DNA from 2 places in the Brevibacterium salitolerans genome. Region 2 is predicted to be linked to the other one. Evidence: predicted binding sites of a transcription regulator. Region 2 holds the regulator's gene; the other holds the start of a gene.
What was found. Region 2 encodes LexA, which represses DNA repair genes until DNA is damaged. Its sites were predicted from a motif close to TCGAACANNTGTTCGA; they were not measured.
Positions count from the first base shown of each region.

Region 1: a site for LexA is predicted at 4,904-4,919, ahead of ABD240_RS09975 (Rv2578c family radical SAM protein). Genes of this name have one in related genera too.

Region 1 is NZ_BAAAPZ010000008.1:1,203-8,505, reverse strand. Features, by position in the region: gene ABD240_RS09995 (TAXI family TRAP transporter solute-binding subunit) at 91-1,119, shown strand; gene ABD240_RS09990 (DUF1850 domain-containing protein) at 1,123-1,779, shown strand; gene ABD240_RS09985 (TRAP transporter permease) at 1,898-4,147, shown strand; gene ABD240_RS09980 (hypothetical protein) at 4,284-4,700, opposite strand; gene ABD240_RS09975 (Rv2578c family radical SAM protein) at 4,928-6,208, shown strand; gene ABD240_RS09970 (potassium transporter Kup) at 6,367-7,303, opposite strand, start outside.
Region 2 is NZ_BAAAPZ010000017.1:29,444-36,746, reverse strand. Features, by position in the region: gene ABD240_RS13385 (ATP-dependent DNA helicase) at 1-1,109, shown strand, start outside; gene lexA (transcriptional repressor LexA) at 1,180-1,941, opposite strand; gene ABD240_RS13375 (LysM peptidoglycan-binding domain-containing protein) at 2,164-2,529, shown strand; gene ABD240_RS13370 (histidinol-phosphate transaminase) at 2,540-3,706, shown strand; gene hisB (imidazoleglycerol-phosphate dehydratase HisB) at 3,703-4,305, shown strand; gene ABD240_RS13360 (hypothetical protein) at 4,302-4,901, shown strand; gene hisH (imidazole glycerol phosphate synthase subunit HisH) at 4,898-5,593, shown strand; gene priA (bifunctional 1-(5-phosphoribosyl)-5-((5-phosphoribosylamino)methylideneamino)imidazole-4-carboxamide isomerase/phosphoribosylanthranilate isomerase PriA) at 5,590-6,333, shown strand; gene ABD240_RS13345 (SseB family protein) at 6,333-7,160, shown strand; gene ABD240_RS13340 (catalase) at 7,245-7,303, opposite strand, start outside.

The sequences.
Region 1 (7,303 bases), on a different contig from region 2:
CACATCGCTGTGAGTGACATCATAGTTTGCGGGGAGATGGTCGCATGCACTGCGACCTCGGTTCGGCCACGACTCGACGAGGAGCTCCCCATGAAGGCACACCCCCGCGCAACCGCCGCACTCGCACTCACTGCCGCAGTCGGGTTGGTGGTCAGCGGCTGTCAGCCGGCCGATGCGGGCGGCGACGGTGAGGAGATGGACCGCATCTCGAGCATGTCGATCGCCACCGGGGGCACCTCGGGCGTCTACTACCCGATCGGCGGGGCGCTCAGCGGCGTCATCGCAGACAACCTCGAGGGCACCTCCGCCTCCGTCGAGGCGACGGGCGCCTCTGTGGAGAACCTCCGGCTCATCGACTCCGGCTCCGCGGACATCGCGATCGCCCAGGGCGACTCGGTCGACCAGGCGTACAACGCCACCGGCGACTTCGACGACGAGGAGCCGATCACCACCCGCGCCCTCGCAGTGCTCTACCCGAACGTCTACCACACGGTCACTCTGAGCTCGATCCAGGACCGGCTCGGCCTGGAGTGCTTCGCGGACCTCGAAGGGCACCGCTACTCGGTGGGCGATGTGGGCAGCGGCAACGAGACCACGACCAATCAGGTCTTCGAGTCCCTGGGCCTGGATGTGACCTCGGACATCGACCGCAGCCAGCTGGGCTACGCGGAGACCTCGAACGCACTCACCAGCGGCGGCCTCGACGCAGGCTCCTGGGTGGTGGGCGAGGGCCACAGCGGCATCAACGAGCTCGCCGCGACGGACGATGTGTCCCTGGTCCCCATGTGCGATGACGAGATCACACAGATCCTCGACGGCGCGGGCGGCTACACGGAGCACACGATCCCCGGGGGCACCTACACCGGCGTGGACGAGGACGTGCAGACCATCGCCACGTGGAACGTGCTCGTGGTCCCGGAGGGATTCAACGAGGACCAGGCCTACGAGCTCACGCAGGCCGTCTTCGACAACCTGGACCAGCTGTCCGAGGTCTACGCACCGCTCGAGGACTACATCACCCCGGAGAACATGGAGCACTCCCCCGTGCCGTTCCACGCCGGATCTATGCGGTACTTCGAGGAGGCCGGCATCGAGGTGCCGGCAGACCTCGCCGGCTGAGCGGTGACCTCGCACGGGGGCACGGCGGGCGGTGCGGAGCCGGCCGGTGGGGAGGGTCTCGCGGGCAGTGCGGGTCCCGCAGGCGGCACGAGTCCGGCGAGCGGTGCGGTGCCGGCGCACAGCGCGGAGCCGAGGTGCGCCTCGGGTCCCAGGCGCACCTCACGAGCCGCCGTCTCCGTGGGGCTCGCGGTGCTCGCCGCGGGAGCCGCGGCAGCCGCCTTCGCCCCCGTCTGGCCGGCTGTCACCGTCTCCGGCGGCGAGCGCACCCTGGCCGTCGTCGGGCACGACCGCTTCTCGATCTCCTACGTCCATTCGATCGACGGGCTGCCCATCGAAGAGGACCTGCAGGTGGACGAGGGCCGGCTCGTCGTCGAGAGGACGCGGCTCAGGCAGTTCGGGGCGGGAATGGGCCAGATCGAGGGCCACGGCCACGGTCGCCAGGAGGGCCGGTGGTGGGTCATCGACGACATGGGCAGGGACATAGGCGCGGAGATGCACCTGCGCGCGGGAGCCCCCGAGGTCGACCACCGCCTCCGGATCGACACCACGGAACTCGCGCTCTCGGCCTGCATGCCGGGAGAGCGCATCACGATCACCGCACAGCGCGTCTCGGCGCTCAGGCTGCTGAAGGCCGCCGATGCCGAGTGCGCGCTGAGCTGAGAAGCCGCAGCGCGAAGAAGCTGGGCGAAGAAGCTGAGGAGCAGAATATGTCCGAGGAGCAGAAGAGATACCGGAAGCTGACGGCGGTCGGGCAGCCCGTCCTGGCGGGGAGGCAGGCATGAGCCGGCCCGGCCTCAAGGATGCCTCCCAGGACCACGGTGCCGAGCTGCTCCCGGACGCGTTCCGCGAGAACGCGCAGGTGAGCGCCGAGGACGAGGACCAGGAGGACTCGACTCAGCCGCTGTGGCAGCGCCTGGCGGAGCAGCGCGTGGGCACCGGCGGACTGCAGCGGGCGATGGGATGGATCATCCTCGCACTCGCCCTCGCGCTCGGCGGGTTCCAGCTCTACATCGGCATCACCTTCGACATGGATGCACGGCAGCAGCGCCTCGTGCACCTGCTCCTGGTGCTCACGCTCATCTTCCTCACGGTCCCCGCCGCGAAGTCCGCATGGGGCCGTTCCGTCCCCCTGCTGGCACTCGACGCACTCCTCGTCCTCGCCGCCGTGGCCGCGACAGTGTATCCCATCGTCAACGCCGCGGAACTGGCCCGGCGCGCCGGCGCCTACGAGACGACCGACTGGGTGCTGGGCATCGTGCTCATCGTGCTCCTGCTCGAGGCCACCCGCCGCACAGTGGGCTGGTTCATGTCCGTGCTGGTGCTCGCCTTCATGTTCTACGCCTGGGCGGGCCCCTGGTTCCCCGGGGCGTTCAACCACCGGGGGGCCACCATCGAGCGGCTCTCCGCCTACGTCTACCTGGGCAATGACGGCATCCTCGGCATGACCCTGGGCGTGGTCGTCACCTTCGTCTTCATCTTCGTCCTCTTCGGCGCCCTTCTGCAGAAGACCGGGGGCGGCAACTTCTTCATCGGCCTCGCCTTCGTGCTCACGGGGCGCTCCCCCGGAGGGCCGGCGAAGGGGGCCGTGGTGGGCTCGGCCATGATGGGCTCGATCTCCGGCACCGCCCTGGGCAATGTCGCGACCACCGGCCCCTTCACCATCCCCATGATGAAGAAGGTGGGCTACAATAAGGAGGAGGCGGCCGGCGTGGAGGCGGCGGCCTCGACGGGCGGGCAGATCCTGCCGCCCATCATGGGCGCGGGCGCCTTCCTCATCGCTGAGCGCACCGGCATCCCGTACGCGGAGATCGTCCTCGTCTCGATCATCCCGGCCCTCATGTACTTCGGGACCGTCTACCTGTTCGTCGACATCAAGGCGCGCAAGCGCGGCATGTCCAGCATCCCCAAGGACCAGCTGCCGGTCTTCAAGGAGGTCATGAAGGGCGGCTGGCACTTCCTCGCCCCGCTCGTGCTCCTCATCGTGCTCCTCCTGCAGTACGTGCCGCCGGGCCGGGCGGGCCTCTACGCCACTGCGGCGCTGTTCGTCGTGGCGATGCTGCGGTCGATGAGCCGGCTGAGCCTGCGCGACATCGGCGAGGTCTTCGTCATCGCCGCGCGCAACACCCTGCCGGTGAGTGCGGCCTGTGCCATCGCGGGCATCATCGTGGGGGTCGTGGGCCTCACCGGCCTGGGCCTGGTGATCTCGGACGTGCTGGTGAGCGCATTCGCCGGCAGCCTGCTGCTCACGCTCATCATGGTGGCGCTGGCCTCGCTGATCCTGGGCGTGGGTCTGCCGGTGACGGCCTCGTACGTGGTGCTCATCATCCTCGCGGGCCCCGCCCTGCAGGAGCTGGGTCTCGCGGTCATCGTCACGCACCTCATCGTCTACTGGTTCAGCCAGGACTCGAACGTGACCCCGCCGGTGGCGCTCGCGGCCTTCGTCGCCGCGGGCATCGCGAACTCCTCGCCCATGCGCTCGGCCTTCCACGCATGGATCTTCGCCAAGGGCCTGTACTTCATCCCGCTGATGTTCGCGTACTCGGCACTCCTGCTCACGGGGACGCCGTGGGAGGTGACCGTGGCGACGGTGACCGGCTGTGTGGCACTGGTGGGCGCGGCAGTCGCGATCGAGGGCTATCTCCTGCGGCCGGCCGGCGTGTGGCAGCGCATCGTGCTGGCCGTCGCAGCCCTGCTCGCCCTCGTGGCCCCGGAGTGGACCGGCTGGGCGGAGAGCCTGTTCGGCGTGACCGTGGCCTCGGACGTCTTCCTGTGGGTGGGCACGCTCGTCATCCTCGCATTCGTGGTCTGGCAGGTCCTCGCCCAGCGGATCAGCCCCGTGGTCGTGACTCCCATGGAGGAGCGGGAGGGAGCAGAGCCGGAGGAGGCGCGCAGGGCCGCCGCCGAGGCCGCCGCGAGCCCCAAGCCCGAGCCGGGGACGGGCTCCCAGCCCGGGGCCGCCGCGAGCCCCCAGCCCGAGCCGGGGACGCACTCCGCCACCGCAGGCCGGGAGGACGAGCGGGGCAGCTGATCGGCACCGTCGTCCGCATGCGCTCACGCCGCCGAGCGCTCATCGCCGGCGAACACGGCGAAGGCCCGTCCGCACCGGGAGGCACCCGGTGCGGACGGGCCTTCGCACCGCCTGCGCGGCTGCGTGCATGCGCGGCTCACTTCCTGCGCGAGCCGCCCCTGATGACGAGTGCCGCAGCGATCGCGGCGAGCCAGACGTTGTGCGAGACGGAGACGCCTTCTCCCTGGGGCCGGATGCCGTCGCCCTTGGTGAACTCCTCCGTGCGGAAGTACATGGTGAGCATCCCCGCGCTGAATCCGCCCAATGCCAGTCCGGCCAGGCGCGTGGGGATGAACGGCGCGAGCAGAGCGGCACCCACCGCCATCTCCGCAGCGGCGAGCAGCTTGCCGAACTGCTGTGCGTCGAGCTCCGCCAGGACGGGGAACCCCTTCGCCGCCATCGACTGCAGGTAGCCGGCGCTCGATTCGCTCAGACCCAGCTTCTCCACGCCGGCGTTGAAGATGGTGGCGCCGCTTGCGCCTCGCAGGATCGCAGTGGTGAGGGATCGCGACATGGATGAGGCCTTTCGTCTGCCGGGATGTGCGCGCCGGACCTGAGCACCGGCACGCACGGGAGCGGAGCCACACTATCGGAGCCGCCCCCGCCGGAGGGGCTTGATTGCGAAGGATGACGGCCACCTCACACCCATGGGCCGAGACCGGAGGCACCGCAGCCTCCCGCCCACCGCCCCGGGGGGGGTACTGCATTGACATGATTTAGAACGTGTGTTCGACTGCTGTCATGCGCTGGACCACGGAAGCCGCCACCTCCCGCACACCTGAGCCGGCCTCGGGTGCGGATGCCGCGGAGCCCTCCCCCGCTTCAGCTCCCGCGGAAGCCGCCCCTGGGCTCTTCAGCCTCCGCGGACTGCTGCGGAGCGTGCGCACGCCGGAGTTCGCCGGGATGACCTTCCATGAGGTCCTCGCCAAGTCCGCGCTCAACAAGGTGCCGCCGGCCAGTTCGATGCCCTTCCGCTGGACCGTGAACCCCTACCGCGGCTGCTCGCACGCCTGCGTGTACTGCTTCGCACGCAGCACCCACACCTATCTGGACATGGATGCCGGCAGGGACTTCGACAGGCAGGTGGTGGTGAAGGTGAATGCGGCGGAGGTCCTGGCCGCAGAACTCGCGCGCCCGCGGTGGTCACGGGAGCATGTCGCGCTGGGCACCAACACGGACCCCTATCAGCGCGCTGAGGGCCACTACCGGCTCATGCCCGGGATCATCACCGCGCTGGCGGAGAGCGGCACCCCTTTCTCCGTCCTCACCAAGGGGACCCTGCTGCGGCGGGATCTGCCGCTGCTGGCCCAGGCCGCGGAGCAGGTGGAGGTGGATCTCGCGATGTCGATCGCGGTCTTCGACGACAAGCTGCAGCAGGCCGTGGAGCCGGGCACACCCCGCACCGCCGCGCGTCTGGCGACGGTGCGCGCGGCAGCGGATCTGGGCTTCCGCGTGACGGTGTTCCTCATGCCCGTCATGCCCAAGCTCACGGACTCCCGTGCGCAGCTGGACGAGGCGCTGCGCTCCATCAGGGAGGCCGGGGCCGCGCGCGTGGTCTACGGTGCTCTGCACCTGCGGCCGGGGGCCAGGGAGTGGTTCCTCGCATGGATCGACCGGGAGCACCCTGAGCTCTCGTCCCGGTATCAGCGCATGTACGCAGGTTCCTCCTATGCCTCTGCCCGGTACCGGGAATGGCTGGACGAGCGCATGCGCCCGCTGCTGAGGAAGCACGGGCTCAGCGCCTCCGCCGACGAGGACACCCCGGAGGCCCGCCGCTTCGCCCGGCTGCGCGCACAGCGGGAGAAGACCGCCGCGCCGGGGGCGCCGGGAGCGCCGGGAGGCAGGCGCGGCGGCTACGGCCGCAAGATCGGGGCCGGCGAGGAGGCCGGCGGCTCAGCCCATGGGGCCTCGGGAGGCGGACCGGGCGACACCACGGGGAGCGCTCTCGGCCGCACGTCGGGCAGCACCCCAGGCCTCGGCGGCATTCCCGCGCTGGAACCGCTGGTGCCCACACTGTTCTGAGCCCGCTCCGCACAGTGTCTGATCCGCCTTGCCGGCTGCACCCGCGCTCGTGCCTTCGTTTCGCAGTGTTTGACGGTGTGGATGCGTGCAGCCGCGCGCACACCGTCAAACACTGCGAAACGTGAGGTCGCTGAACGAGCGGTCGGATCTCGCCCTGCTCAGACCTCCAGCTCAGAGCCCAGCACGATAGTGCGGTCCGGCGGCAGACGGAAGGCCTCGGTGCGATCCGCCTGGTTCTTCTCCAGCGCGAGGAACAGCTTCTGCCGCCACTCGCGCAGCCGGTGAGTGCGACGCGGCTGCAGCGCGAGCACGGAGAGGAAGTAGCGCACCTCGTCGAGGTCGAGCGCGATGCCAGCCTCCTCCAGCTGCCGTGCGGCGAGCGCGAGGCTGCGGGGGATGTCAGGCGAGTCCGTGAAACCCACGGACACTGTCACCCGCACGATCCCGCACCGGGACGGAGTGACGCTGCGGTGCGCACTGCCTGCAGCCCCGCCGCCGGCCGCACGGCCCAGGTCCTCCACCCGGATGCGCTGCTCGGCCGGCACATGCGGCACGTTCGCATCGACCAGGCGCACCAGCACCACATTCCCGGGGAGCGCGCGAAGGCTCCGGACGCACTGGACCATCGCCAAGGGTGCGGTCCGCGCGTCCGGGTGCGGGAACACGGCAGTGCCGGGAGGCCGGGCGATCGGCTCCTCGGCGAGGGCCTGCACGAACGGGAGCAGCGGCCCCTCGATGCGCCGGCGCTCCGCAGCCACCCGGCCGTAGCCCTGCCGCCAGGTGACCATCAGCACGAGCACGATGCCGGCGACCAGCAGAGGCAGCCAGCCGCCCACCAGCAGCTTCACGGTGTTCGCCGCGAAGAGCAGGCACTCCAGCAGACCCACCGCGCAGACGTAGGCTGCGATCCGCCACGGCCCCCAGCCCCAGACCGCGCGGGCGAAGACCAGGAAGATCGCAGACTCCAGCAGCAGCGTCCCGGTCACCGCGAGCCCGTAGGCCCCCGCCAGCCTCTCGGAGGAGGAGAAGACGAGCACCAGGGACATCACACCGGCGAAGAGCGCCCAGTTCACGGTGGGCAGGTAGATCTGGCCC
Region 2 (7,303 bases):
CGGCGGGGGCGGCCTTCGGCCGGGAGCTGGAGAAGGCCGACGACGGCCTCCTCCAGCGCTGGCCGGAGGGGCTCGCGGCCGCCGTGGGGCAGGTCCGCGATGCCGCACGCCAGGTCTCGGCGGACCTGAGCTCCGGGGCGAAGACCGGCGAGACGGACGCGGACACCGGACGTCAGCTGGCCCGCGCCCGGATCCTCGAGGTCCACGAGGTGGCCGAGCGCATGGCCGAGGGCTCGGACAACGACGTGGCCTGGGTGACGCGCTCCACGTTCCGCGAGCGCACCACAGTCTCGCTCGTGGTCGCCCCGCTGTCCGTGGCCGGCACCATGCGCTCCGGGATCTTCGAGAAGGCCACCGTGGTGGCCACCTCGGCGACGCTGGCGCTGGGCGGGCGCTTTGACGCGGTGGCGGGATCGCTGGGCCTCGCCGGACCGGAGGCGCCGCGCTACGACGCCGTGGACGTCGGCTCCCCGTTCGACTACTCGCGGCAGGGGATCCTCTACGTGGCGGCGCACCTTCCCCGGCCCGGCAGGTCCGGGATGAGCTCCGAGGCCGTCGAGGAGCTCGAAGGCCTGCTCAGCGCCTCCGACGGCGGGGCACTCGGCCTGTTCTCCTCGAAGGCGGCCGCGCAGGCGGCGGCCGAGGAGATGCGCGCGCGGACGGATCTACCCATCCTGCTGCAGGGCGAGGACGGCCTCAGCTCCCTCGTGGCGCGCTTCGCCGCGGACGAGCGCGCCTGCCTGTTCGGCACGCTCTCGCTGTGGCAGGGCGTGGACGTCCCCGGAACGACCAACCGCCTCGTGGTCATCGACCGGATCCCGTTCCCGCGGCCGGACGACCCGCTGGTGCGCGCGCGGACGGAGAGCGCCCACCGGGCCGGTGCCAACGGCTTCATGTCCGTGAGCGCGGCGCACGCCGCTCTCCTCATGGCGCAGGGCGCGGGCCGTCTCGTCCGCGCGACGGGGGACAGAGGAGTGGTCGCCGTGCTGGACGAACGGCTGCGCAACGCCCGCTACTCCGGGTTCCTGCTCAGCTCCCTGCCTCCCATGTGGCGGACCGACGACCCGGCAGCCGTGCGCGCGGCACTGCGGCGTCTGCGCGGCGGCTGAGCCGCGCCTGTGCATGCAGCAGGCCCCTGGAGCTCACCGTGAGTTCCAGGGGCCTGCCGCGCGGAGCGGGTCAGTCGACCCGGCGGATGACGGCGGTGACGACGCCCATGATGGTGGCGAAGTCGCCGTCGATGGGATCGTAGAACCGGTTCTGCGGCAGCAGCCACTGCTTGCCGTTCTCCCGCTTGAGGGTCTTCACGGTCGCCTCGTCGTCGAGCAGGGCGGCCACGATCTGGCCGTTCTCCGCATCCGGCTGCGAGCGGACGACGACGTAGTCGCCGTCGCAGATGGCCGCGTCCTGCATGGAGTCGCCCACGACGTGGAGCAGGAAGAGCTCACCGGAGCCCACGATCTGCCGCGGCAGGGCGAACATCTCGTCGACGGACTGCTCCGCGAGGATGGGCCCGCCCGCGGCGATCCTCCCCACGACCGGCACCATGGCGGTGTTGGGCGCGGGATCGATGCCCCTGCGGACCTCCTCCGGTGGAGTGACGACCTCGATGGCGCGGGGGCGCTTGGGATCGCGGCGCAGGTAGCCCAGCCGCTCCAGCTGGGAGAGCTGGTGGGCCACGGAGGACAGCGAGGCCAGTCCCACCGTCTTGCCGATCTCCCGCATGCTGGGCGGATAGCCGTTGACGTGCACGGCGCGCTCGATCGTCTCGAGCACCAGACGCTGCCGCGGGGTGAGGCGGTCGTCGCCGTCCGCGGCGGAGCCCTCGGGCAGTTCGGAGCCGCCCTCGAACCGGAGCCGCCTGACGTTCTCGACCTCCTCGTCGATGCCGCTGTTGCGCGGGCGTCCGCGTCCGCGCCGGCGTGGGCCTTCGGTGCTCATCGTGTGTCCCCTCCATCGACCTCGGTACCTGTGACCTGCGCTGATGCCGGCCCTCACGGTTGTGTCCGTGCCTCGTGATCGACTTGCGACGCAAGCAGTCACGGACGTTCGATTCCCATTCTCGCATACGCGTTCGAAGGGGAGTGGACATACGTTCTAATATGCGTTTCAATAGTACACATGTTCGACCCGCCCGGGTCGATGGTCACCGGAGGTCCTGTCATGAGCGCACTCGCATTCGGCGGTCCCGCGTACGCCGTCCGCCGCCCGTTCCGGCTGCCGCACCGCGGCCGTCCCTCGCGCCGCGTCCGGCTGCTGCGCACCGCGCTGCTCGCCGCAGTGCTGCTGGCTGCTGCGGCGGGCCTGCTCATCGCCGTGCTCGTGCCCAGTGCCGCCGCCGGGGACGAACGTCCGGCGACGGCGACGACCTCCGTGGTCGTGGGCGAGGACGAGAACCTCTGGAGCATCGTGGAGACGGGCGGCTACGACAGGGACCCGCGGATCGTCATCAGCGAGATCCGCAGCATGAATGGCCTCGCCACGTCCGTCGTGCACCCCGGTCAGGAGCTCACCGTCCCCGCGCGATAAACTCCCCGGTGTGACTTCACTGGACTCGCTTCCGCTGCGCGCGGATCTGCAGGGCGCCGCTCCTTACGGCGCGCCCGTGATCGACGTTCCCGTCCGCCTCAACGTGAATGAGAACGCCTTCGACGTGCCGGAGCCGGTGGTCCGGGCGATCGGCGCACGTGTGGCGGAGGTCGCCGCCTCGCTCAACAGGTACCCGGATCGCGAGTTCACGGAGCTGCGCACACTGCTCGCCGGGTATCTCGGGGGAGTGCTCGCCGCGGAGGCCGGCGAGAGCGGCTCCGGGGCGTCGGAGCTGGCAGGTGCCCGGATCCGTCCCGAGATGATCTGGGCCGCGAACGGTTCGAACGAGGTGCTCCTCCACATCCTGCAGGCGTTCGGCGGACCGGGCCGGACGGCACTCGGCTTCGTCCCCAGCTATTCGATGCATCCGCTCGTCGCGCAGGCCTCCGGCGCGCGCTTCGTGGGAGTCGGCCGGAACGCGGACTTCACGATCGATCCCGCAGCCGCGGTGGCGGCGGTCCGCGAGCACGATCCGGACGTCGTGTTCCTCTGCACCCCCAACAATCCCACGGGGACGCGCACTCCCCTCGAGGTGATCGAGCGGATCTACGAGGCCGCTCGCGGCATCGTCATCGTCGACGAGGCCTATGCGGAGTTCGCGGGCAGTGATTTCCGGAGCGCCCTCCACCTGCTGCCCGGACGGGAGCGTCTCGTCGTGTCCCGGACCATGAGCAAGGCCTTCGCCTTCGCGGGCGCCCGGGTGGGCTACGCAGCGGCGGATCCGGCCTTCGTCGACGCGCTGCGCCTCGTCCGCATGCCCTATCACCTCTCCTCTCTCACACAGGCCGCCGCCTGTGCCGCACTGGAGCACACGGAGGAGCTGCTGGCCGGGGTCCGTGCGCTGGTGGCACAGCGCGAACGGCTCTCCGCGGGCCTGCGGGACCTGGGCTTCGAGGTCTTCGACTCGGACTCCAACTTCGTCCTGTTCCGGGGTGCGGCGGATCCGCACGCGCTCTGGCAGCGCCTCGTGGACTCCGGCGTGCTCATCCGGGACATCGGACTGGACGGCTGCCTGCGCGTGAACGCGGGCACCGAACGGGAGACCACGGCGTTCCTCGAGGCGCTGGGCGCCGCGGTGGAGCAGGAACCGCACCTCACAGACGGGAAACAGGGATGACGCACCGCACGGCCAGCGCACACCGGGTGACGGGGGAGTCGGAGGTCGCGGTGACGCTCGACCTCGACGGCACCGGCACCTCCACGATCGAGACCGGCGTGCCGTTCTACGACCACATGCTCACGGCGCTGTCGAAGCACTCGCTCATCGACATGGAGATCCGCGCCGCGGGCGACGTCCACATCGACGTCCACCACACCGTCGAGGACACGGCCATCACACTGGGCTGGGCACTCCGCGACGCGCTGGGGGACAAGGCCGGCATCCGCCGCTACGGCGACGCGCACGTTCCCCTCGACGAAGCCCTCGCGCGTGCGGTCGTCGACGTCTCCGGCCGGCCCTACTTCGTGCACTCCGGTGAGCCGGAGGGGCAGCAGTACCATCTCATCGGCGGTCACTTCACCGGCTCGATGACCGCTCACGCGCTCGAATCGCTCGCGTTCCAGGCCGGGCTCACCGTCCACCTCACGCTGCTCGCGGGGCGGGATCCGCACCACATCGTCGAGGCGCAGTTCAAGGCGTTCGCGTGCGCACTGCGCACCGCCGTCGAATCCGATCCGCGCACCACCGCCGTTCCGTCGACCAAGGGAGCACTGTGAGCCGCACCGTCATCGTCACCCCGTTCGGCCGGGCCGATCAGCTCGCGGCCGCCTGCGTGCTCTCCGACATCCCGGGCTGGGTGGTCCCGCTGGGGGACTTCTCGGCCGTGGTGCAGGACGGTACGGACGTGGCAGGCGGCAACGAGGCGGCCGCCAAGCTCTCGAAGCTCACGGGCAGGCACGAGGTGCTCCTCATGGTGCGCAGCGAGGAGCAGATCGACGCCGCGCACTATCGCGGGGGAGCACGCGAGGCGGACGTCCCCGCGGGGCTGGCTCTCTCGAACCTCCCGGACTCCCTGGAGGGCCTCCTGCTGGAGACGCGCGATCCCGCGGACGTGGAGGGCGGCTTCGACACCTCCACGATGTCCAAGCTCGAGGCCTCCCGCTCCACCATGACGCCCGCCCGCGCGGCGCTGGCGCGCACGGCGCTCGTGTGGCTGGTCGCCGCGCTGCTCGCCGTCGTCGTGCTCGCCTTCGGCGTCGTCCAGGGGCTCGGCGGCTCCGTCATCGGCTGGGTCGTGGCCGTGCTCGGCGTCGTGGTGCTGCTCATCTCGCTCACGCGCATGAGGGTGCTGCTCGGCGGAGGCAGACGATGACCGCCCGGCCACGGGTCGCGGTGCTGGACTACGGCTCCGGCAACGTGCACTCCGCCGTGCGCGCCGTGGAGGCCGCCGGGGCCGAGGCGGCGCTCACGGCCGATCCCGCCCGCATCGAGGCAGCGGACGGTCTGCTGGTCCCCGGCGTGGGAGCCTTCGCCGCGGTGATGGAGGGCCTCGCCGCCGTCGACGGGCCGCGGATCATCCGTGAGCGCCACGCGGCCGGCCGGCCGGTGCTCGGCATCTGTGTGGGCATGCAGGTGCTGTTCTCCGCGGGGACCGAGCACGGCGTGCGCACCCCCGGCATCGGGCTCTGGGACGGTGAGGTGGGACCCCTCCGGGCGCCCGTCGTCCCCCACATGGGGTGGTCCCGCGTGCAGGTGCCGGCCGGCAGCAGGATGTTCGCGGGCACAGCCGACGCGCACTTCTATTTCGTACACTCCTATGCGGCGGTCCAGGGGCCGCCCACCGGGCTCACGACGACGGCGGTCCACGGAGACAGGTTCGCCGCCGCCGTGGAGGACGGCACCACCTGGGCCGCCCAGTTCCATCCCGAGAAGTCCTCGGAGGCGGGCGCCCGCCTGCTGCGCAACTGGATCGCGGAACTCACCCGCGCCACGGGCCCGGCGGCGGCTCCCGCCGGCCCGTCCCTCCCGAACATCACCGCCCCCGAATCGAAGGACACGGCATGACCTCCCTCGTCGAAACCCCCGCACTCACGCTCCTGCCCGCAGTGGACGTGGCCGACGGCCAGGCGGTCCGGCTGGTCCAGGGCGAGGCCGGCACCGAGACCCGCTACGGGTCCCCGCTCGAGGCCGCCGGTGAGTTCGAAGCCGGCGGAGCGGAGTGGATCCACCTCGTCGACCTCGACGCCGCCTTCGGCCGCGGGTCCAACTACGATCTGCTCCACAAGGTCACGAAGTCCCTGTCCATCAAGGTGGAGCTGTCCGGAGGCATCCGCGACACGGAGAGCCTGGAGCGTGCGCTCGACACCGGCGCGGAGCGCGTGAACATCGGCACCGCCGCCCTGGAGAACCCGGAGTGGACGGCCGAGGTCATCGCGCACTACGGCGACAAGATCGCGATCGGGCTCGACGTCCGCGGCCGTACGCTGGCCGCCCGCGGCTGGACCCGTGAGGGCGGCGACCTCTACGAGGTCTTCGACCAGCTCGAGGAGGCCGGCTGCACCCGCTACGTCGTCACGGACGTGACGAAGGACGGCACACTCGCCGGACCCAACACGGAACTCCTCGCGGACCTCGCGGCGCGGACCGAACGTCCCCTCGTCGCCTCCGGCGGCATCTCGAGCCTCGACGACATCGCCGCGCTGCGCGAGCTCGTGCCGCAGGGCGTGGACTCCGCGATCGTGGGCAAGGCGCTCTACGCCGGCAAGTTCACCCTCGCGGAGGCCCTCGACGTGGCCGGCCGCTGATGAGCGCGTCAGGGCCGTCCGGGTCAGACCCGTCCGGACCGGTGCCGGAGATCCCCGCCCACCTCCGCGGTGCGCTCGGCGGCCCTGCGGATTCGGCCGGGGTGCCGTGGGGAGGCCGCGAGCTCCACTCCAACCCGTTCGCGGGAGACACGGGAGAGGCGGACGAGGGTCTGCTGACCGCCCTCGCCGCCGCAGCGGCCTCCCCGCTTCAGCCGCAGCTCCACGCCGGTGTGGTGCGGGGGCTGGCGGGCGTGCGACTCTACGCCCCCGTGCTCCCCATCGTCACGGAGAGCTCCGTCGACGAGCGCGGTCTCATGCACGACAACGCCTCGGACATGGCGATGGTGAGGCTGCAGTCCGCGGACGGGCGGGAGGCGACTCCGGCATTCACGGACATCCCCGCGCTCACGGCATGGCATCCCCGGGCGCGCCCCGTGCCCATCGAGGCCGAGCGCCTGGGCGCCGCCGCGGTGGAGGAGGGTGCGCAGCTGGTGGTGCTCGACCCGGGCCGCCCGCACAGCTTCCTCCTGCGCCGCCCCGCGCTGTGGTCCTTCCTCAAGCAGGAGCCGTGGCAGCCGGCGTGGGCGGATGCAGAGGTGGCCGGAGCGCTCAGAGCCGTCGCGGCGGGCCGGGACTGGATCGCCGGCATCGGCATGGGGCCGGGCTCGCAGACCGTCCACGTCCAGGGTCCCGAGGTCCGGATCGAGATCCGCGTGAGCGTCCGGCCGGAGAAGCAGGAGCTGGAGGAGCTGCAGGCTGCGCTGGCAGCGCATGCTCTCCTCGCGGACCGTGTGGACTCCCTCTCGCTCGGCCTCGTGCGCGCCTGACGACCGGGGTCCGCGTGCGCGACTGCGAGCGCCTGTGCTCCTGCGGCCGCGGGCGGGGACATGACCGGCCGGGTGCCGGTCGCCTCAGCCGCGACCGGCCAACGCTGTCGTGACGACGTTCTCCACGCGCGCGCCCAGCTCCG